Regions from separate parts of the Planococcus sp. RAB007_Raresut genome, predicted to be linked through region 1. Evidence: riboswitches for the same ligand, from Rfam matches in the RefSeq annotation. Region 1 holds a riboswitch; each other region holds the start of a gene.
What was found. Region 1 has a riboswitch for S-adenosylmethionine ahead of mtnK (S-methyl-5-thioribose kinase). Riboswitches for the same ligand answer to the same signal wherever they lie in the genome.

Region 1 (5,276 bases):
TGCCTGGGTTGTCTTTCAAGAATTGCTCATAAGCGATTTGGCGGCGTTCCATCGGGGCAAATCCTGCTGTCCAGATTTTTACGATATTCGCTTCGCCATTGTGATCTTCAGCCAATTTCGTTAACGTCTGTTCTGCCATCAGCTGATCTCCCTGTTCAAGCGAAACCACGCCTTCCACATCAACTCCTGCGTCAAATGCTACAACCGGAATCCCTTTTTCCACCGCTTTTTCGACGCCTTGGTTCAACGCCTCTTTCGTTCCGTGGTCAATCAGGATCGCGTCTGCTCCCTGGTTGATGGCGGCATCCAGATTGGATGCCATCTTCGCCAGATCTCCTTCAGAGTTAAAAACTGTAACTTTACCGCCGAAGCTCTCAACCTGTTCTTCCACTCCGGCTATGTATTGCGCCGAAAACGTTCCGAGATTCTGCTGCAAAATCAATGCCACTTCTTTGCCCGACAGCGGATGTTCCGAGGCTTCCGATTTTTTGTCAGAATCCGTTTCCGCTTCCGTCACTGTTTCGCCTTTCGGCTGGCACGCCGCCAATAAAATACTGATGAACAATAAAGCCGCGATAATTAAAAATGATTGTTTTTTCATGAATTTTCCCCTTTTCCTGAAACTGCTGCAAACAATTCCGGTATATTTCTTTCATAATTCGGATGGATGATGCCATTTTCCGTGATGATCGCCGTAATGTACTGCGCCGGCGTCACGTCAAATGCCGGGTTGTAGACTTTTGTGCCGTTCGGTGAGATGGGTTGGCCTGCAATATGAGTGATTTCCTTCGCCGACCGTTCTTCGATTGGAATATTCTTGCCGTTGGGAATCTGCAGATCGAAAGTTGATGCCGGTGCTGCCACATAAAATGGGATTTTATAAGCAGCGGCCAGAATCGCCAAGTTGAAGGTGCCGATTTTATTGGCTGTATCGCCGTTTGCCGCAATGCGGTCAGCACCGACGATGATCGCTTCAACGCCTTTTGCACCGATCGTGTGCGCCGCCATGCTGTCGGTGATCAGCGTTACATCAACACCCGATTGCTGCAGCTCCCACACCGTCAGGCGCGAGCCTTGAAATACCGGACGCGTTTCGCAGGCAAAGACTTCGAACTCACGCCCCAATTCCTTCCCGAGATGAAACGGCGCGAGCGCGGTGCCGTATTTTGCTGTCGCAATGGAGCCCGCGTTGCAGATTGTCATGACTCTCGAACGGCCTTCCAATAATTCAAGTGCATAACCGCCAATTGTCCGGCACGCTTCCTCGTCTTCCTGATGGATGCGTTTCGCTTCTGCTAAAATTTCCGCTTTTGCCGCTGCAACCGTTTTTACCGATTGGACCGCTTGCTGAAGACGGCCGATCGCCCACGCCAGATTGACTGCCGTCGGGCGTGAAGACGCCAGGTAAACCGCGTCTTTTTTCAGGTAATGGTGAAAGACTTCCAGCGTTTCCGTGTCGTGCTTTTGAGCGGCCAATGCCAAACCGTAAGCCGCCGTTATGCCGATCGCCGGTGCGCCGCGGACTTTCATCGTAATAATCGCATCATAGACATCTTCAATTGTGTTCAGCGCAATATATTCCGTTTCATGCGGTAGTTTTTGTTGATCGAGAATGATCAATTGGTTGTTGATCCATTGGATCGATAATGGGATTGCCATTCTTTACAGCTCCTTCAAAAGCGCTGTCACATCCTGAATCGATGTGAGTTCGCTGCGTTTTAAGATCAATGTCTCCCCGATGTGGAGAGCCTGTTTTTTGGATTCGATGCGCTGTTCTGCATCCTCAATGCCGTCCAGGTCTTTGACATGCGCCAGACCAATTGTGCGGCGGATCAATTCACAGCCGGCAAAACCGAGTGTGTCGTTGAAAATCTTTTCGAGAACGGATTCGCGGTAACCCGGAACGCCTTTAAAATCTTCAATGCCTTCATTTTCCCAAAGCTCCGTGAAGCGCGTTTCGAACACCTGCCACGTATTCTCGATATTGCCGATGATTGTGCCGCGGCCTTCGCCGTCCCGCGTAATGCCTTGTGCAATCAGATTGGCAATAAACAAGCCAACATCAAAGCCGATCGGTCCATAAAAAGCGAACTCCGGATCGATGACCTTGGTTTCATTGTCATCAGCGAAAATGCTGCCGGTGTGCAGATCGCCATGAAGCAATGCCTCCGCTTCCGTCAAAAAGCTGCGTTTCAATTTTGCCGCTTCGAGCTTCAAACGGTCATTTTGCCAGATGGCTTCCACCGTCTGCCGCAGTTCCGGTTCGAAATCATTTGTCTCATAATCGAAAAACGGATCCGTGAAAATCAAGTCTTCCGTGATTTTGCAAAGTTCCGGGTTGGAAAATTCGGCAACCAACTTTTTCTTTTCAAACGGATGCAACGCGAAATCGGAAGTATGGAATAAAGTCTGTGCCAGATATTCACCGATATCGGTTGATAGTTTCGGATAGTTTTTCCCTTGGATTAAACCTTCACGGGCGATCGTCAAATGGGAAAGATCCTCCATGATCGTATACGCCAATTCTTCATCGGTGCCGTACACTTCCGGCACGAGGCCAGTCGCATATTCACCGTGCTTGCGTAACGCCGCAGCTTCGATCGCCGCACGCTTTAATGTCAGCGGCCAGCTTTCGCCAACCACTTTGGCATAAGGCAGCGCCTGCTTGATGATGACGCCTTTGCCGCTTGCCCGGTCGCTTACCCGGTACACGTAATTCAAATTGCCATCGCCGATTTCCCGGCATTCCAGATCTGTTCCTGCCGGAAAAAGTCCCGCCGCCAAAGCGATGGCTTCTGCTTCCGTCAATGCGTGATATGTTGATACTGCTGTAGTTGTCATGGTCATCTTCCTCCTAAATTACAATATAAAAGCGCCTCTTTCCCGAAAGAAAGAGGCGCAGAATTAAGAGGTTCCATGCCTCTTATCTTCCAGAAAGTAAATATCTGGTGGAATTAGCACCGTGCCTTGCGGGATGTTCATCCCGGCGCATAAAGCGCCCCTTCTCACGAAGGTATTACGGTCGGTTGCTGGGCGTCATAGGGCCAATTTCCCTCTGCCTGCTCTTGATAAGAGTACTAAGTTTTATATGCGGTTTTTGTTATGAGATGAATCCTATCACGGTTCAGAATAGACTGTCAACAGGAAGTTTTGAATTATTTTTCAATTTGCAAAATGGCTGCTCGTTCCGTTTTGCATGCTCTTATGAAAGAACTGCTATGTGGACGGACTGCTTTTGCACCTCCCCCTTTACTTCAAATAAAAACTAAGTCCCTTTTAGCGGAAGTTTTCCGCTCGGCGGAAACTTCCTGGGTTTGTGGGTTTGAAAGGAGCCTTCGCTGGCGGCGAAGGCTTTTCCATTTCTGATCTTTGGTTTTGGAGGCGGTTTTGATCTGGCTTGTTGAAGTGACAGCAAATTTCGGCAGTGATTTCGTCTGTTTTTTGGTGAAAATGGTCGTCGATTGAAGGTGTCGCTGTTTTATGCCGGTGGATTTGAGCCGAATCAGCTATTTCGGGTGAAATTTGCCTCGCTGGACTGCTGATTTTTCATTTCCAAACAAGTTGAATTTCCAAATTTAGGATTTACTGTCCATTACAACTGAAATACTGTCCATTATCGTCTAAATACTGTCCATTAGGAAGCGAATACTGTCCATTATCGACTTGTTACTGTCCAAACTTATTTCCCGATCTTTATTTCCAAATTAAGGCTTTACGGTCTGCATTCTCAAAATACTATCCGCAAAACGAAAATACTGTCCGGAGCCCTTTCCGCCTCCAAAACCCAATCCAAACCTCTAATCGCCTACAGTTTGCTGCGCAAACTGCTGGGTCCGTGAGCGTCGAGCCGCTCACTTCCATCTATGCAGTTTTACCACAGGCATCTCTCCCCAAAAACTTTCTCACAATTCCCTGTTGACAGAATTCTTCGCACATGGAATAATCAGAATTACTTTATTGCAACAACCAACCGAATATCCAATTCTTATTTAGAGCAGGTGGAGGGACAAGCCCTACGAAGCCCGGCAACCGGTCCAGCGATGGACACGGTGCTAATTCTTGCAGCCAGAACGTTTGGCTGAGAAATAAGAAGTCGTTAACGCCCTTAACCTCTTCTTATTTGAAGAGGTTTTTTATTTTTCAGGAAAAGAACTTAAGGAGTGTCACATATGAGCAGACTGACAGCGAGCTACCAGGTATACGGCAAAGCGGGGTCATTTGAGAAGAAAGCGGAAGGCATCGCGCTCGGACTCACAATCGGGTCGTGGACCGACTTGCCGCTCCTCGAGCAGGAGCAATTGAAAAAGCATAAAGGCCATGTGGTGTCGGTGGAGGAATTTCCACAAAGCCCTCACCCCCTCAAGCCCGATGCAATCAAAGCGCATATCAAAGTTTCCTACCCAAGCGCGAATTTCTCGGCGGATCTGCCGGCTATCCTGACCACCGTGTTCGGCAAATTGTCGCTCGACGGTGAAGTGAGATTATTGGACCTCGAGTTTGAAGAAGGTCTATTGAAACAATTTCCGGGACCGCGCTTCGGTATCGACGGCATCCGCGGGTTGCTCGACGTCCACGGCCGCCCGCTCGTCATGAGCATCTTCAAAGGCGTGATTGGCCGAGACATCAATTATTTAACGGCGCAGCTCAGACAGCAGGCGCTCGGCGGCGTCGATCTGGTCAAAGACGACGAAATCCTGTTCGACAATCAGCTGACTCCTTTTGAACAGCGCATCACCGCTGCAAAACAAGTTCTGCACGAAGTTTATGCCGAAACCGGCCACCGTACACTTTACGCGGTGAACCTCTCGGGCCGCACATCACAATTACGCGACAAGGCACGAAAAGCCCGTGAACTCGGTGCCGATGCATTGCTGTTCAATGTTCATGCCTACGGACTTGATGTGCTGCAGGAATTGGCGGAAGACGATGACATCGCTCTGCCGCTCATGGCGCATCCGGCATTCAGCGGTGCGTTCACTTCTTCTCCGTTCTACGGCGTCGCGGCACCGCTCGCGCTCGGCAAATTGACGCGCTACGCCGGCGCTGACTTTTCACTGTTTCCCTCTCCTTACGGCAGTGTTGCTATGGAGAAGACAGCGGCACTGGCGCTCGGCGAACAGTTAACAAATGACAGCCTGTTAAAGCCAACGTTCCCGGTTCCTTCCGCAGGCATTCATCCGGGACTCGTGCCGCTGCTCATCAACGATTTCGGAATCGACAGCATCATCAATGCAGGCGGCGGGGTCCATGGACATCCGGACGGCGCAGCAGGCGGC
Region 2 (5,276 bases), on a different contig from region 1:
TATGCTTCAGCTGGCTGGGGGATTGCGGAAACACATAAACTGGATGTTGAAAAGAAAACCGTTGAAGTCCATTTAAAAGACAGCTGGGAGCACAGTATTAATATTGCTCAGCAGAAGAAGACAGGCGGCAGATTTCTTCCTGCCCATTATGCAGGGATTTTCACCAAGCTTTTTGGAGAAAATATCTGGTACGAAGTAGATCATTTTCAATTGGAAGGTTTCAGCGAAACTGTCATCCGTTACTTTCCTTCAGATGAAACCATCTAAGAGAATATCCATCGCTTAGCGCGTTCAAAAGAATCTCAGCAAATAAGACAGCTGCAAAACCTGGTGGAAGAAAAGACTGCGGAACTGACCACACTGGTCAAAGAATTATCTTCGCCAATTATCCCAGTATTGGACGGTATTGTCGTAGTGCCGCTGCTGGGCACTTATGATGAAGAACGGGCTGAGGAACTATTAATCAAGACGCTGCAGAACTTGCCGACTTATAAAGCGAAATATCTGGTTCTCGATCTGACCGGACTTAATAATAATTTTACCCAGCAAGCTGCCGCGCTGATTGAGAAACTTGGAGCAACGGCCGGCCTCATTGGAACAGAAACAATCTTGGTAGGAATTTCTCCGAAAATGAGTATGGTGATTTCTGAAAGTGGAATTGGTATTTCAAAATTCGATTGCTTCCAAACCTTGCAGCACGGCATTCATTTTGCGCTCGCACAGAACGGAAGAAGCATTATATAGGAAAAGCGCCCTAAAGTTCAGGGCGCTTTTCCTTTTTTATTTTTGTGTTTTAATGATTTCGACGATTAATTTAGTTGCCTTTTCCATATTCTCAGCGGATATGAATTCGTATTTCCCGTGGTAATTTTCTCCGCCAGTAAAGATATTCGGTGTCGGCATTCCCATATAGGAAAGCTGGGAGCCATCGGTGCCGCCGCGGACAGGTACGATATTTGGTTCAATACCAAGTGTTTTCATCGCATTTTCAGCGGCATCCACAATTTGCATGACCGGCTCGATTTTTTCTCTCATATTGTAATATTGGTCTTCCAGTTCCAGTGTCAGTGTGTCAGCTCCATATTGTTCCTGCAATTTCTCAGCTGTCTGCTGCATATGCACTTTTTTCGCTTCGAATTTTTCTTTGTCGAAGTCGCGGATGATATAACTCAAAACCGCTTGTTCCACGTCACCTTTAAAGCTGTTCAGATGAATGAATCCTTCATAGCCTTCGGTTTTTTCAGGAACTTCATCTTCAGGCATGGCATTCTGGAATTTGATGGCGATTGTTGAAGCATTGACCATCTTATCCTTGGCTGAACCAGGGTGCACGCTTTTCCCTTGGACTGTCAGTTTCCCGGCAGCTGCATTAAAACTTTCGTATTGAAGTTCACCCAGTGGGCCGCCATCCATTGTATAGGCATATTCGGCGCCAAAGCGCTCAACATCGAATTTATGGGGACCGCGTCCAATTTCTTCATCCGGTGTAAAGGCGACACGGATTTTGCCGTGTTCGATTTCTGGATGCTGGATGAGGTACTCCATCGCCGTCATTATTTCAGCAACCCCGGCTTTATTGTCCGCGCCAAGAAGAGTCGTGCCATCCGTGGTAATCAGTGTATGGCCGATATAATTCTGCAGATCTGGAAAATCTTTGACTGTCATTCTAACAGAACCACTCAATGGAATATCTTTTCCGTCGTAATCATCTATACGCTGCGGATTGACGTTTTTGCCTGTAAAGTCAGTAGCTGTGTCGACATGGGCAAGAAAGCCGACTACTGGAAGTTCTTTATCTGAAGTTGCCGGAAGTGTGCCAAAAAGATAGCCGTAATCGTCCATTTGGACTTCTTCCAGACCAATTTCCTTCATTTCCTTTTCTAATTCATGCAGAAGGTCCCACTGGCCGGGAGTGGAAGGTGTTTCATGGTTTTCAAAATTGGATTGTGTATCGATTTTTGCATAGCGGATCAATCGTTCGATCAAAGTTTCAATCATGGATAGAGACCTCCTGAAGTATGTACTGGCTCTATTTTACCACGAATGAAAAGAATAGAGGAAATCTGAAAAAGCTGCCGGCCCTCACTGGGGATCGGCAGCTTTCTTCCGCAATACAGCTGACACCTTGTTTTCGGTGCCGTCTTTTATGCGGCGGATATTTTCGAGATGCTTCAAAAACGCCATCGCCATCAAAGAAAGTGCGATGACATAGGGCCAAAAGCCATCCGCCGGCCAGAACGCGATCAGAAGAAAAACGGCATATAATGCAAGTACGCCGATGACCAGATAATCTGTGGCAAGTGCGATGATGACAAGAAGTGCGAGCCCAAGAAGACCAAGCTGCCAGTCCAGCGCGATCATTACTCCGATGACGGCCGCGGTGCCTTTGCCGCCATTGAACTTCATATAGAAGGGGAAGTTATGGCCGAGTACGACTCCGGCTGCGATAAAGAATAAAATCGCCCATACTGTTTCCGAAGGCAGACTGCTGCTTCCCAAAAACAGCTGCATTGCGAGCACTGCGGCAAATCCCTTGAAGATATCAAGAAATGCGACCAGTGCGCCGTATTTCCAGCCAAGGACGATTGCCGCATTGGAGGCGCCCGAATTTTTGACGCCTGTTGACTTGATATTAGTGCCGGACAACAATTGGGCGACAAGGGAGCCATGAAGGCAACCGATTAAATAACCTGAAATAAGTGCGGAAAAAATCCAAAGAATCATAAATTGCCCCCTGCCTTTCATAATATTAAACGTATGAATGATGAGAAAGTTTCAAAATTATCCGACAGTCTTCTTGACAAAATATCGTATCATTATTTATACTTCTCAACAAGATGGAAAACTGAATCTGAATACTCTTATCAAGAGTGGCGGAGGGAATAGGCCCTGCGATGCCCGGCAACCACCAAGCAACCCAGCTTGGAAAGGTGCTAATTCCTACAGACTGGAACGACAGTCTGGAAGATGAGAGGAGGAAACTCCGTGTATAGCGGCCCTCTTCTAATTAGAAGGGGGCCTTTTTCTATTCCCTCATCTCCTTTAAGGTCCATCTACTAAAATTATTGGAGGAATGAAAAATGACGAATTTCAAAGCAGAAACAAACTTACTTCACGGTGGACAGCAGCCAGATCCTGTAACGGGTTCACGGGCAGTTCCCATCCATAAAACGACTTCCTATGTATTCCGTGACACAGAACATGCGCAGAATCTGTTTGGTTTAAAAGAGGCGGGAAATATTTATTCGCGCATCATGAATCCGACAGTGGATGTATTTGAGCAGCGTGTGGCGCTTCTGGAAGGCGGGACAGCGGCAGTCGCTTTGTCTTCAGGAATGGCGGCTATCGCGTTTTCAATCCTCAATATTGCGGAAGCTGGTGATGAAGTGGTTGCTGACAGCAATCTCTACGGAGGCACTTACAATCTATTCGCGAATACGCTGCCGCGCTACGGCATCAAAGTTAAATTCGTCGACGGCGCGGATCCGGAAAATTTCCGCTCTGCTGTGACAGATCAAACGAAAGCTTTTTTCGGTGAAACGATCGGCAATCCGAGTTTGAATGTTTTCGACATAGAGAAGGTGGCGGAAATTGCGCATGAATATAATATCCCTTTATTGATCGACAATACATTCGCTTCTCCTTACGGCAGCAATCCGATAGCGTTTGGAGCAGACGTCGTTATCCATTCAGCGACAAAATGGATTGGCGGGCACGGCACAACAATCGGCGGCATTGCGGTTGACGGCGGCAAGTTCAATTGGAACCACGAAAGATTCCCGAATTACACACAACCTGACGACAGCTATCACGGCATCCGTTACGGAATAGATGCGGAAGGCGCATCTTTCGCGACAAAATTGCGTGTGCAGTTATTACGTGATTTCGGACCGTCGCTTAGCCCCGACAGTGCCCATGCATTTTTGCAGGGCTTGGAAACATTACATTTGCGTTTGCCAAAACACAGCAGCAATGCGGCAATTATCGCTGACTACCTGAAGAACCATCCGCAGGTTGAATGGGTTAATTACATCGGCTTTGAAGATCACCCGTCTCATGGTTTAGCGAAAAAATACTTGAAGGATACATTCGGTTCGATCGTCAATTTCGGCATCAAAGGTGGCAGGGAAGCGGGTAGACGAGTAATCGACGGTGTCGGCTTATGGTCTCATGTGGCGAATGTCGGAGATGCCAAGTCGTTGATCATCCACCCTGCTTCGACAACGCATCAGCAATTAAGCGCGGAGGGATTGAAGCAGTCAGGCGTCACAGAAGAACTGATCCGTTTGTCAGTCGGACTGGAAAATCCGGAAGATCTGATTGCTGACTTGGAGCAAGCCATCAAAGCGGCAGCAGTTCAGGAAGTATAGGAGGAGAAAAAATGGGAACAGTAGCCATCGGGAACTTAACGTTGGAATCGGGTCAGGTGCTGGAAGGAGTGGAATTAGCGTATGAACGAAACGGCGATCCTTCTGCTCCGACCGTCCTGATCTGCCATGCGCTGACCGGGGATCAATATGCTGTCGGGAGCTCAGAAAAACCCGGATGGTGGAGCGGCTTGGCGGGTCCCGGAAAAGCTGTGGATACGGATAAGTTCCAGGTGATTACATTTAATATACTCGGGGGCTGCGATGGTTCGACGGGGCCATTGTCACTCAACCCGGCAACCGGCAAGCCGTATCGGTCGGATTTTCCTTTGCTGACGATCAAAGATTTGGTCCATGCCGAATATCGGGCGTTAAAAACTTTGGGCATCACCAAACTGAAGTCAGTGATTGGTGGTTCGCTCGGGGGCATGAAAGCCCTTGAATGGGGAGCGCTGTATCCGGATTTTATCGAATCCATCGTTCCGCTTGCTGTCACCCCAGCGTTCAGCAGCTATGCACTTGCTTTTAATCATATAGGTATACAGGCAATCCAAAACGATCCTGATTACCAAAGTGGAAATTACGATGGATCTTCTGACTTCAACGGATTCCACTTGGCAAGAATTGCAGGTATGATTAGTTACCGGAGCAGCAAACTGTTTAACGATCGCTTCGGACGCGCGAGCAATGGCAAGAATTTTGAAGTAGAATCTTATTTGGATTATCAGGGACGGAAACTGGCGCAGCGCTTCGATGCCAATAGCTATCTGATTTTATTGAAAGCTATGAACAGCCATGACATGGGGACAAGGAAAATAAGCGTTCCGATTTTTTCCGTTTCGTACACATATGATTTGCTTTATCCCGCCGAATTAATGATTCCTTGGCTGAAAGAGCAGCCTGAGGCCC
Region 3 (5,276 bases), on a different contig from region 1:
GGGGCTGGAGTTTCCCGGTGGCAAAGCGGAAGCAGGAGAAAGTTTGGCCGAAGCCGCCAAAAGGGAAGTATACGAGGAAACAGGCGGCGTAATCGAAGAGCTTGAATGGTTTGCGGAATACTTGGTCCATAGCGAGCCGCCATTTTCTAAGACGGTATTTACAGGAACTGTTGCAGCGGTAGATGAAATTGATCTGATGGAAACAAATGGAGCTGTTATGGTTGATAGTTTGGACTTGGACAGCGACTTCAGCTTTCTGATGAAAGATGAAGGAATGAAACAAATTATGGAGCGGGTGAAACTGGATGGAAAATGGGAAGATTAAATCAAAAAGAATTTACCCTTCGCCGAATCCCCATGTGAAGCTGACGGAAATCGTTTATTGGTCAGAAGGTTTGAAGGTCAAAGGTCTACTGGCGGAGCCGAAAAAGCCGGGAAATTACAGCGGAATGCTTTACTTGCGCGGCGGTATCCAGTCAATTGGCATGGTGAGGCCGGCACGGGCTGCCCAATATGCCGCTCAAGGCTTTGTAGTGTTTGCGCCTTATTACCGGGGCAACAGAGGTGGAGAAGGGCGCGATGAATTTGCAGGTGCCGATCGCTGGGACGCGGTGCATGCAGTGGATGTGCTGAAACAATTCTGCAATGGCCACGTGCATCTGCTGGCATTTTCGAGAGGCGGCATCATGGCGCTGTGGACAGCGGTGCTGCGGGACGACATCACTTCGCTTGTGACATGGGCAGGTGTAACGGATACCGTTTTAACCTATAAAGAGAGGCCGGATATGCGCCGCATGATGAAACGTATTTACGGTGGAACACCGAATACAGCTTTGACAGCTTATGAAGAACGGAATCCACTGATGCGTCTCGAGGAAGCGACAGCCCCTATGCTGATCATTCACGGACTGCAAGATGACAACGTACTGCCGGCGCAGGCTTATCTTTTGGAAGAAGCCTTAAAACTGAATGATCATCCTCATGAAACTTGGTATTTCCCGGAGTACACGCATTTCTTTCCACCGACAGCAAACCGTAAGACAGTTGCCGCGTTAGCGCATTGGATGAAAGAAAAAGAACAGGATACTGCAAATTAAAAAGCACATCCGGCAACTTGCCGGATGTGCTTTTGCTTATTAATTATTCAATGGTCCGCCTTGAGCGCTGATGTCAGCTGATACGGAACCGAATTTCTTGAAGTTGTCCTGGAATTTCTGAGCAAGCTCCTGTGCTTTCGCATCGTAAGCTTCTTTGTCAGACCAAGCGTCACGAGGATTAAGAACCTCAGTTGGCACGCCAGGAATTTCCTGAGGAATGCTTAGTCCGAAGACAGCTTCCTGTTCAGTCTTAACATTGTTCAATTCGCCTTTGATTGCTGCGCGAACCATAGTACGTGTATAAGAAAGTTTCATGCGGTTGCCGACGCCGTATTCGCCGCCAGTCCAGCCAGTGTTTACAAGGAAAACTTCCACTTCGTGTTCATCGATTTTATTGCCGAGCATTTCTGCGTAGACAGTTGCTTGCAATGGAAGGAAAGGTGAACCGAAGCAAGTTGAGAATGTCGCTTCCGGAGAAGTGATGCCACGCTCAGTGCCTGCCAGTTTCGATGTATAGCCGCTTAGGAAATGGTACATTGCCTGTTCCTTCGACAAACGGCTGATAGGAGGCAATACGCCGAATGCATCAGCAGTCAAAAAGACGATCGTTTTCGGATGTCCAGCCATTGAAGGATGGATGCTGTTGTCGATTGCATCAATCGGATAAGCAGCACGTGTGTTTTCAGTCAATGAACCATCATCGTAATCGGGAATACGTGTTTCTAAATCAACGACAACATTTTCAAGAACAGATCCGAAACGGATTGCATCAAAAATCTGTGGCTCATTTTCACGCGAAAGGTTGATGGTTTTCGCATAGCAGCCGCCTTCGATATTGAAAACGCCGTTATCAGACCAGCCGTGCTCGTCATCACCGATCAGTTTGCGGTCCTGGTCAGCGGAAAGCGTCGTTTTCCCTGTTCCGGACAAGCCGAAGAACAAAGCAACATCGCCATCCTGGCCTACGTTAGCAGAGCAGTGCATCGGCAAAATGCCTTTTTCGGGAAGGATATAGTTCATGATTGAGAAAATGGATTTTTTCATTTCGCCGGCATATTCAGTTCCGCCGATCAGAATTACTTTCTTTTCCATGGAAACAATGATGAACGTTTCGGAATCAGTGCCGTCCACAGATGGGTCAGCCTTGAAAGTTGGCGCATAGACGACAGTGAATTCTGCGTCATGGATTTTCATTTCCTCTTCAGTTGGACGGATGAATAATTGGTGGGCAAAAAGATTATGCCACGCGTATTCATTGATCGTCTGGATGTGAAGGCGTGACTCTGGGTCTGCACCGGCAAATCCTTTAAAGACGAAAAGTTCTTCTCTTTCTTTCAGGTGTTTCAGTACTTTTGCATATAGGTTCTCAAAAACTTCAGAAGAAATCGGACGGTTTACTGTACCCCAGTCAATTTTATCTTTCGAAATATCTTCTTCTACCATATACTTATCTTTAGGCGACCGGCCTGTGTATTTACCCGTTTCGGCTCTGACTGCGCCTTCGCGCGTCAGAATCGCTTCTCCACGTGAAGTGGCTGCCTCCACCAATTGTGGGACCGACCATTGGACATTGACGTTAGGGCCGTTTAAAAGATCTTTCAAATCGCTTGCGAAGTTAACTGAGTTCATATATGTACCTTCCTTTTCGGTTATTCCCAAGGCATTGGGGAAGAGTTATATTCGAACAATAGTATAACACATTAACTCGATTAGTCTATACTAATAACCCGCTGGAATTGAAAATTCATCATTTGTGCATAATTAATACCCGAAATAGGATGTTTTCATGCATCATAGGCGAATAAAACATAAAAAACGTTGACATCATATATCCAATTCCGTATGATGAAAAATTGAACGGATACTCTTATTCCGAGCTGGTGGAGGGGGCAGGCCCTATGAAACCCGGCAACCTGCTGCATTGATGCAGCGCTGGTGCCCAACCTGAAGCAAGGCTCACAGGCCTTGGATGATAAGAGTGAAAGGTGCTTATGATGATTTCTCCTTTCCTCATTGAATGATGAGTGAAGGGATTTTTTTATGAATCGCCCTTAATCCTCGTGTACAAAGGCCACAACGGCTTGAAGTTCAATCCATAATGTTTGGAACGGACTTGACATGGGAAAACGAGTACCGTATCAATTTCGAGAGCAATCTCGCAGGATATAAGGAGGAACATTTTTTGACAAACCGTCGATTATTCACATCAGAATCAGTAACAGAAGGACATCCGGATAAGATCTGTGACCAAATCTCAGATGCCATCCTGGACGCGATCCTCGCAGAAGACCCTAATGCACGAGTAGCGTGCGAAACTACCGTTACTACAGGACTTGTTCTTGTAGCAGGGGAAATTACAACAACAACATATGTCGACATCCCGAAAGTGGTGCGCCAGACTGTTAAAGATATTGGTTATACACGGGCGAAATACGGCTTTGACTCTGAAACAAGTGCGGTGTTGACTGCAATTGATGAGCAATCGCCTGATATCGCTGCAGGAGTGAACGTTGCTCTTGAATCACGCGAAGGCCAGATGACAGATAAAGAACTGGATGATATCGGAGCAGGCGACCAAGGTTTGATGTTCGGTTATGCGAACAATGAAACCGAGGAATTGATGCCATTGCCGATTTCATTGGCACATAAATTGGCTCGCCGTTTAGCAGAAGTGCGCAAGGAAGAGATTCTTCCATATTTGCGTCCTGACGGCAAAACACAAGTGACTGTTGAATATGATGAAAACGATAAGCCGCTTCGCGTGGATACTATTGTTATCTCAACACAGCATCATCCTGAAGTAACGCTTGAGCAAATCCAGCGCAATATTAAAGAATATGTCATTGATGAAGTCGTTCCGGCTAATTTGCTGGATGATGAAACAAAATATTTCATCAACCCGACTGGCCGTTTTGTAATCGGTGGACCTCAAGGAGACGCGGGTCTTACTGGCCGTAAAATCATCGTTGATACTTACGGTGGTTATGCACGCCACGGCGGCGGTGCATTCTCCGGTAAGGACGCGACGAAAGTTGACCGTTCCGGTGCATATGCAGCGCGCTATGTAGCGAAAAACATTGTCGCTTCAGGATTGGCTGATAAATGTGAAGTGCAGCTTGCTTATGCAATCGGTGTTGCACATCCGGTTTCAATTTCAGTTGATACATTCGGCACAGGCAAAATCAGTGAAGACCAATTCATCGATCTTGTCCGCAATAATTTCGACTTGCGTCCGGCTGGCTTGATCAAGATGCTTGATCTTCGCCGTCCGATCTACAAGCAGACTGCAGCTTACGGCCATTTCGGCCGCACAGATGTGGATCTTCCTTGGGAGCGCACTGACAAAGCAGATGCTTTGAAAGAACAATCAGGAATTTAATGAAAACAAAAACCCGCACAAGCCTCATGGCTCGTGCGGGTTTTATTATTTCTGCAGGGATTTATAATAAGCGGCTTTCTCGGCATATTCACGGACAATGCGTTCCATGTCGGCGATGTCGTCTTCGTTGAGATCCCGGATGACTTTAGCGGGGCGCCCAAATGCCAGTTTGCCTGGTGGAATGACTTTTCCTTGCGGTACGAGGCTTCCGGCTCCGATAAATGCACCTTCACCGATTTCAGCGCCGTCGAGGATAACAGATCCCATGCCGATCAATGCATTCTTACGGATGATGCAGCTATGGAGCGTCACCTGGTGTCCCACTGTGACATTGTCTTCGAGAATCAATGGATTATTGGGGCTCTGGTGCAGCATGCAGAGATCCTGGATATTTGTTTTATTGCCGATAACGGTTGGGGCTACATCACCGCGGACGACTGTATTGAACCAGATGGAAGATTCTGCGCCGATTTTCACATCACCAGTGATGGTTGTGTAATCAGCGATGAAAGCGGATGGGTCTATTTGCGGGTGTTTGTCATTGTATGGGTAAATCATGGTAAAACTCCTTTAATCAAGATAAGATATCTTTAATGGTAGCAAAACCTTTTGAAAGGTCAACTTTAAGATCTGATATTAATAGAAGATAGATTAAAGGGGGCGTTGGCAAATGTGGAAATGGCAGGCTGAAGGCCAGGCGAAAGCAGTGATCGTAATTATTCACAGTGCATACGAACATCATCTGCGCTACGCTTGGCAGATCAAGGAATGGAGAAGTTCCGGTTTTGAAGTGGTGATGG
Region 4 (5,276 bases), on a different contig from region 1:
GATAAAATCGAGAAAGATGCGAAGGAAACATTGATCGCTGCAATTGAAGGCGACAACCAACGCATGATGCTTTCAGCATTACGCAAATTGACTCGTTCAACTCCTTACAATGTCATCGCTAAAAAACGCGAAGCTGCTGTTAAGTTGATCGATGTTGAAAAATACGTAGTTTAATAGATTAATTGAAGGCCGCCATCTTTTTGGCGGCTCTTTTTTATTCGCCCGCATTCCATGGCTTTGCTAGAATAGTAAAAGAAGGAGGTTTTAAATATGTTGGATTTTTATTGGTACCCGAAATGCAGTACCTGCCAAAAAGCGAAAAAGTGGCTGACCGCAAACGGGGTGGATTTTAAGGAAATACATATCGTCGATAACCCGCCGCCAAAAGATGAGCTGAAGAAAATGGTAGTAGCCAGCGGCATCGAATTGAAGAAGTTTTTCAATACCAGCGGACAGCAATACCGCGAGTTGCAGTTAAAGGATAAGCTTGCTGGAATGTCCGAAGATGAAAAACTGGAACTGCTTTCATCAAACGGCATGCTGATCAAGCGTCCGCTTGCATGGGACGGTTCAAAAGCGACAATTGGCTTTAAGGAAGAGACGTATAAAAATACCTGGGCTTAAGGAATATGCAATCTTGTAATTGAGTGGTTAATATGTCAAACTGAAATTGAAGCTACTACATATTTTGGAGGCGTTTGGATGAGCACACCACAAGAACTTCGTTATTCAAAAGAACATGAATGGGTCAAACTTGAAGATGGTAAAGCACGCATCGGAATCACTCATTTCGCGCAAGCTGAACTTGGAGACATCGTTTTTGTCGAATTGCCGCAGGTCGGTGACGAACTTAAGAAAAACGAACCATTCGGCAGCGTTGAGTCTGTTAAAACGGTTTCTGAATTATATGCGCCAATCAGCGGGAAAGTGGTTGAAGTAAACTCTGAGCTGGAAGACAGCCCGGAATTTGTCAATGAATCTCCGTATGAACAGGCATGGATGGTTGTCATTGAAGCGCCTTCTGAAGATGAAATGGGCGATTTGATGGATGCTGACCAATACAAAGAAATGACTAACGAGTAAGAAACAGTAAGCGCCCTTTTTCGGCGCTTTTTTTAATAAGCATTTATTTCAGGCGAATCGCAGTGCCGAGCATATCAATTGATTAGGGTGTTATGGCTATATAAACTAAATAGGTAACAACATGCTCTCTATTCCAATTAATCAGCGGGGTGTTGGATGATGGACAAAGTGATTGTAGTGGAAGGAATATCGGATAAAAATAGAATTGCGCCGCTCATTGCAGAATCCGTGACGATTCTTTGCACAAATGGTACAGTGAGTGCCACAAGACTTGAAGAACTGCTGTTGCCATTTGAAGGGCAGGATATCATTATTTTAGTAGATGCAGATAAATCGGGTGAAAAGCTCAGAAAACTGGTCAAGCGTGAATTTCCGGAAGCCCGCCATTTTTATATCGACCGGAGCTACAAGGAAGTGGCGACAACTCCTTTGCGTATTCTGACTGATGTCCTCATAGCAGCAAATGTCCGAGTCAATAACCTATTAGCCGAAGGATGAAGAACCATGGAAGAATGGAACCATAAAGAATGGAGTAAAGCCAAGAACACCAATAAGGTGGCGGCTTATTACCTTTATACGCCTATGTGCGGGACATGCCAATTGGCATCAAAAATGCTTGAAGTCGTAGTTGCGGCAATGCCGGAATTGCCAATCGGCAAAGCCAACTTGAATTACGTACAGGAGATCGCTTCTTTATATGAAGTGGAAAGCGTGCCGTGCCTGTTGATAACAGAAAATGGCAAGCTGAAAGAAAAGGTTTACGCCTTTCATTCTGTGCCATATATTTATGAAAAGTTGAAAACGGTTGACGTATAAATCAAGCCGTGATAAATTAATATCCTGAACAACAAACTTAATAACGTAACTCTTATAAAGAGTGGTGGAGGGAAGTGCCCTGTGAAGCCCGGCAACCGTCATGAAAATGAAATGGTGCCAAGTCACACAAAGCGAAAGCTTTGGAAGATGAGAGAACGGTTAACGTATATATTTTTGCGTGTGCCCTTCTGCTCATTTCTGAGCAGAAGGGTTTTTTATTTTGAAGTAGGAGAGTGTATCAATGATTGAGTTAAAGCAACTTACGAAGACATTCGATGTCGGAAAAACCGCCTTGACAGCTGTTGATGATGTAAATCTGACGATTGCTGACGGAGAAATCTTCGGCATCATCGGTTACAGCGGCGCAGGCAAAAGTACGCTGATCCGCATATTGAACGGTTTGGAAAAACCGACATCCGGAACAGTCGATATCAATGGGCAAAAAATAACGGACATTAAAGGCGTAGAGCTCCGTAAAGCCCGCCAAAAAGTAAGCATGATTTTCCAGCACTTCAATCTTTTATGGTCCCGGACAGTGCAGGAGAATATTGAATTTCCGCTTGAAATTGCTGGTGTGCCAAAAGCAAAAAGAGTGGAAAAGGTAAAGGAATTGGTTGAATTAGTGGGATTGGCTGGCCGTGAAAATGCTTATCCTTCCCAATTATCAGGTGGCCAGAAGCAGCGTGTCGGCATAGCCCGCGCATTGGCGAACGATCCGGAAGTCCTGCTTTGTGACGAAGCCACGTCAGCCCTTGATCCGGAAACGACGGACGCTATTTTGGACCTGCTTGTCGATATCAATAAACGCCTTGGTTTGACCATCGTCCTGATTACTCACGAAATGCATGTCATCCGGAAAATTTGTCATCGTGTGGCAGTTATGGAAGGCGGCAAAGTGGTGGAACTTGGAGATGTACTTGAGATTTTCCAAACCCCGAAACAGGAAATCACCAAACGCTTTGTTGCTCAAGTCACCGAGTCGGAGGATTCAAGCGAAACCATCAAGCATCTCCGTGAATTATATCCAACAGGAGAACTGGTGAAGCTGATATTCGTTGGTGAACAGGCAGAACAGCCGATACTGACACAGTTGATCCGGAAGTTTCCGGTGGAAGTGAATATCGTCCAGGGGAAAGTATCCCATACACAACGCGGCGCATATGGAACTTTGATCCTGCAGCTAAAAGGAGCGGATGCTGATATCCGTCAGGCGCTCGAGTTTCTCGTCCGAGAAAATGTACAGGCGGAGGTGATGGCAAATGATTGAGTCATTATTTCCAAATGTCGACTGGGATAAGATGTGGGAAGCAACAATCGAAACCATCTATATGACAGCGATGTCGACACTTTTCACGTTCGTCATCGGCCTTGTGCTTGGCATCATTTTATTCCTGACAGCTCCGAAGCAATTATGGGCCAATAAAATCGTCAACTGGCTTACTGGGGTATTTGTGAATGTTTTCCGTTCGATACCGTTTATCATCTTGATCATTTTGCTGATTCCTTTTACAAGCTTCCTGATCGGCACGATTCGTGGACCGAATGCTGCATTGCCAGCGCTGATTATTGGAGCGGCTCCATTTTATGCGCGGCTGGTCCTGATCGCTTTCCAGGAAATCGATAAAGGGGTCATTGAAGCCGCTCGTTCCATGGGCGCAACAACTGGAACTATTATCCGGAAAGTCTTATTGCCGGAATCAAAACCCGCTTTGATCTCAGGAATCACGGTCACTTCGATTGCATTAGTCGGATATACCGCTATGGCTGGAGTCATTGGGGCCGGCGGACTCGGAACTTTGGCATTCCTGGATGGATTTCAGCGCAGCCGGCCGGATGTCGTATTAATGGCAACCATTTTGATCCTGATCATCGTATTCATCATCCAATTTATCGGTGACGCGTTAACCAAAAAAGCAGACAAGCGTTGATAACGGAAATTCCGTTGACATAATAATTACAACTACAGAGAAAAGGGAGAGTACACATTATGAAAAAACTTCTAACAGGAACTTTATTGGCAACATTAGCACTAGCAGGATGCGGTAGTGACAGCAATGAAACTGGCACTGACTCAAGCAACGGCGGATCTGGAGAAAGCGAAACAAGCACGATTAAAGTGGGTGCTTCAAATGTGCCGCACGCAGAAATTCTGGAACAAGTTCAACCGATTCTAGAAGAACAGGGAATTGAATTGGAGATTGAAACCTACCAGGATTATATCTTCCCGAATGAAGATTTGGATTCAGGCGAAATCGACGCCAACTACTTCCAGCATATCCCTTACTTCGAAGCTCAGATGGAAGAGCACGGTTATGATTTTGCAAATGCCGGCGGTATCCACATAGAGCCAATCGGTGTCTACTCCCAGGAATACGATTCACTTGAAGAGCTTCCGGAAGGCGCTACTATTTTAATGAGCAGTTCAGTAGCTGACCACGGACGTATTCTTTCAATGTTAGAAGCGCAGGGGTTGATCACGTTAGCTGAAGACATCGATAAAACAAAAGCTGAAGTAAGTGATATTGCTGAAAACCCTAAAGATCTGCAATTTGAAACAGATTATGAAGCAGCGTTATTGGTGCAAATGTATGAGCAAGGTGAAGGCGATGCAGTGTTGATCAACTCAAACTATGCGATTGATGCAGGCATCAACCCGCAGGAAGATTCAATTGCACTTGAAGATTCAGATTCACCGTATGTAAATATCATCGCTGTCCGTTCTGGCGATGAAGACAATGAAGCAGTACAAGCATTGGTAGAGGCACTTAAATCAGAAGAAATCCAAGATTTCATTCTTGAAGAGTGGGGCGGCTCTGTAGTACCAGTGCAATAAGAAAAGCGACTCAAAAAAGCATCCTTCGGGATGCTTTTTCTTAATTATGGAGCTATTGGTAAAAAGTACACAAAATGATGGGGAGTTTAAACCAGCAGTAAATGATTATTTAGATATAGTAAATTAATAAAATATTCCGTGTATTTCCGAAAAGCTTATCTTATTCTGTCATCTATGGTATTTTGATATCTATTATGAAAAAACATTTGTACACATAGGGAGGACATGAAATGAAGTTTAAATTCGGTTTATTACCCAGAATTATTGTGGCTATTGTATTGGGAGTTTTAATTGGTTCCATCGCTTCGGAAAACATCGTGAGGATTTTTGCTACATTCACTTCTATCTTTGGCAATTTCCTAAACTTTGTTGTGCCATTGATTATCCTGGGCTTTATCGCACCCGGTATTGCGAAATTAGGCAAGGGGTCCGGTAAATTACTGGGGGTTTCTACACTTGTCGCTTACAGTTCCACCGTAATTGCAGGGGTTTTTGCTTTCGGGGCAGCTATGCTAGTACTTCCTGGATTCATGGAAGGCCGCGC

Region 2: it holds a riboswitch for S-adenosylmethionine, as region 1 does, so the genes downstream of both, AC2Q9J_RS10325 (O-acetylhomoserine aminocarboxypropyltransferase/cysteine synthase family protein) here and mtnK (S-methyl-5-thioribose kinase) in region 1, are expected to answer to the same signal.
Region 3: it holds a riboswitch for S-adenosylmethionine, as region 1 does, so the genes downstream of both, metK (methionine adenosyltransferase) here and mtnK (S-methyl-5-thioribose kinase) in region 1, are expected to answer to the same signal.
Region 4: it holds a riboswitch for S-adenosylmethionine, as region 1 does, so the genes downstream of both, AC2Q9J_RS14980 (methionine ABC transporter ATP-binding protein) here and mtnK (S-methyl-5-thioribose kinase) in region 1, are expected to answer to the same signal.

Annotation. Positions count from the first base shown of each region.
Region 1 covers NZ_JBXYIF010000002.1:89,275-94,550, reverse strand. The annotation lists gene AC2Q9J_RS04305 (sugar ABC transporter substrate-binding protein) at 1-601, opposite strand, end outside; gene mtnA (S-methyl-5-thioribose-1-phosphate isomerase) at 598-1,659, opposite strand; gene mtnK (S-methyl-5-thioribose kinase) at 1,663-2,841, opposite strand; SAM riboswitch class I at 2,921-3,075, opposite strand; SAM riboswitch class I at 3,983-4,092, shown strand; gene mtnW (2,3-diketo-5-methylthiopentyl-1-phosphate enolase) at 4,170-5,276, shown strand, end outside.
Region 2 covers NZ_JBXYIF010000004.1:323,889-329,164, reverse strand. The annotation lists partial or broken gene AC2Q9J_RS10340 (STAS domain-containing protein) at 1-744, shown strand, start outside; gene pepT (peptidase T) at 781-1,998, opposite strand; gene AC2Q9J_RS10330 (glycerol-3-phosphate acyltransferase) at 2,083-2,724, opposite strand; SAM riboswitch class I at 2,859-2,974, shown strand; gene AC2Q9J_RS10325 (O-acetylhomoserine aminocarboxypropyltransferase/cysteine synthase family protein) at 3,081-4,370, shown strand; gene metX (homoserine O-acetyltransferase MetX) at 4,382-5,276, shown strand, end outside.
Region 3 covers NZ_JBXYIF010000003.1:18,896-24,171, forward strand. The annotation lists gene ytkD (RNA deprotection pyrophosphohydrolase) at 1-325, shown strand, start outside; gene AC2Q9J_RS06745 (alpha/beta hydrolase family protein) at 306-1,097, shown strand; gene pckA (phosphoenolpyruvate carboxykinase (ATP)) at 1,137-2,726, opposite strand; SAM riboswitch class I at 2,962-3,076, shown strand; gene metK (methionine adenosyltransferase) at 3,280-4,476, shown strand; gene AC2Q9J_RS06760 (gamma carbonic anhydrase) at 4,522-5,034, opposite strand; gene AC2Q9J_RS06765 (alpha/beta fold hydrolase) at 5,147-5,276, shown strand, end outside.
Region 4 covers NZ_JBXYIF010000007.1:48,446-53,721, reverse strand. The annotation lists gene AC2Q9J_RS15005 (acyl-CoA dehydrogenase FadE) at 1-174, shown strand, start outside; gene AC2Q9J_RS15000 (arsenate reductase family protein) at 271-624, shown strand; gene gcvH (glycine cleavage system protein GcvH) at 703-1,083, shown strand; gene AC2Q9J_RS14990 (toprim domain-containing protein) at 1,243-1,581, shown strand; gene AC2Q9J_RS14985 (thioredoxin family protein) at 1,588-1,899, shown strand; SAM riboswitch class I at 1,949-2,053, shown strand; gene AC2Q9J_RS14980 (methionine ABC transporter ATP-binding protein) at 2,141-3,166, shown strand; gene AC2Q9J_RS14975 (methionine ABC transporter permease) at 3,159-3,827, shown strand; gene AC2Q9J_RS14970 (MetQ/NlpA family ABC transporter substrate-binding protein) at 3,887-4,732, shown strand; gene AC2Q9J_RS14965 (dicarboxylate/amino acid:cation symporter) at 4,963-5,276, shown strand, end outside.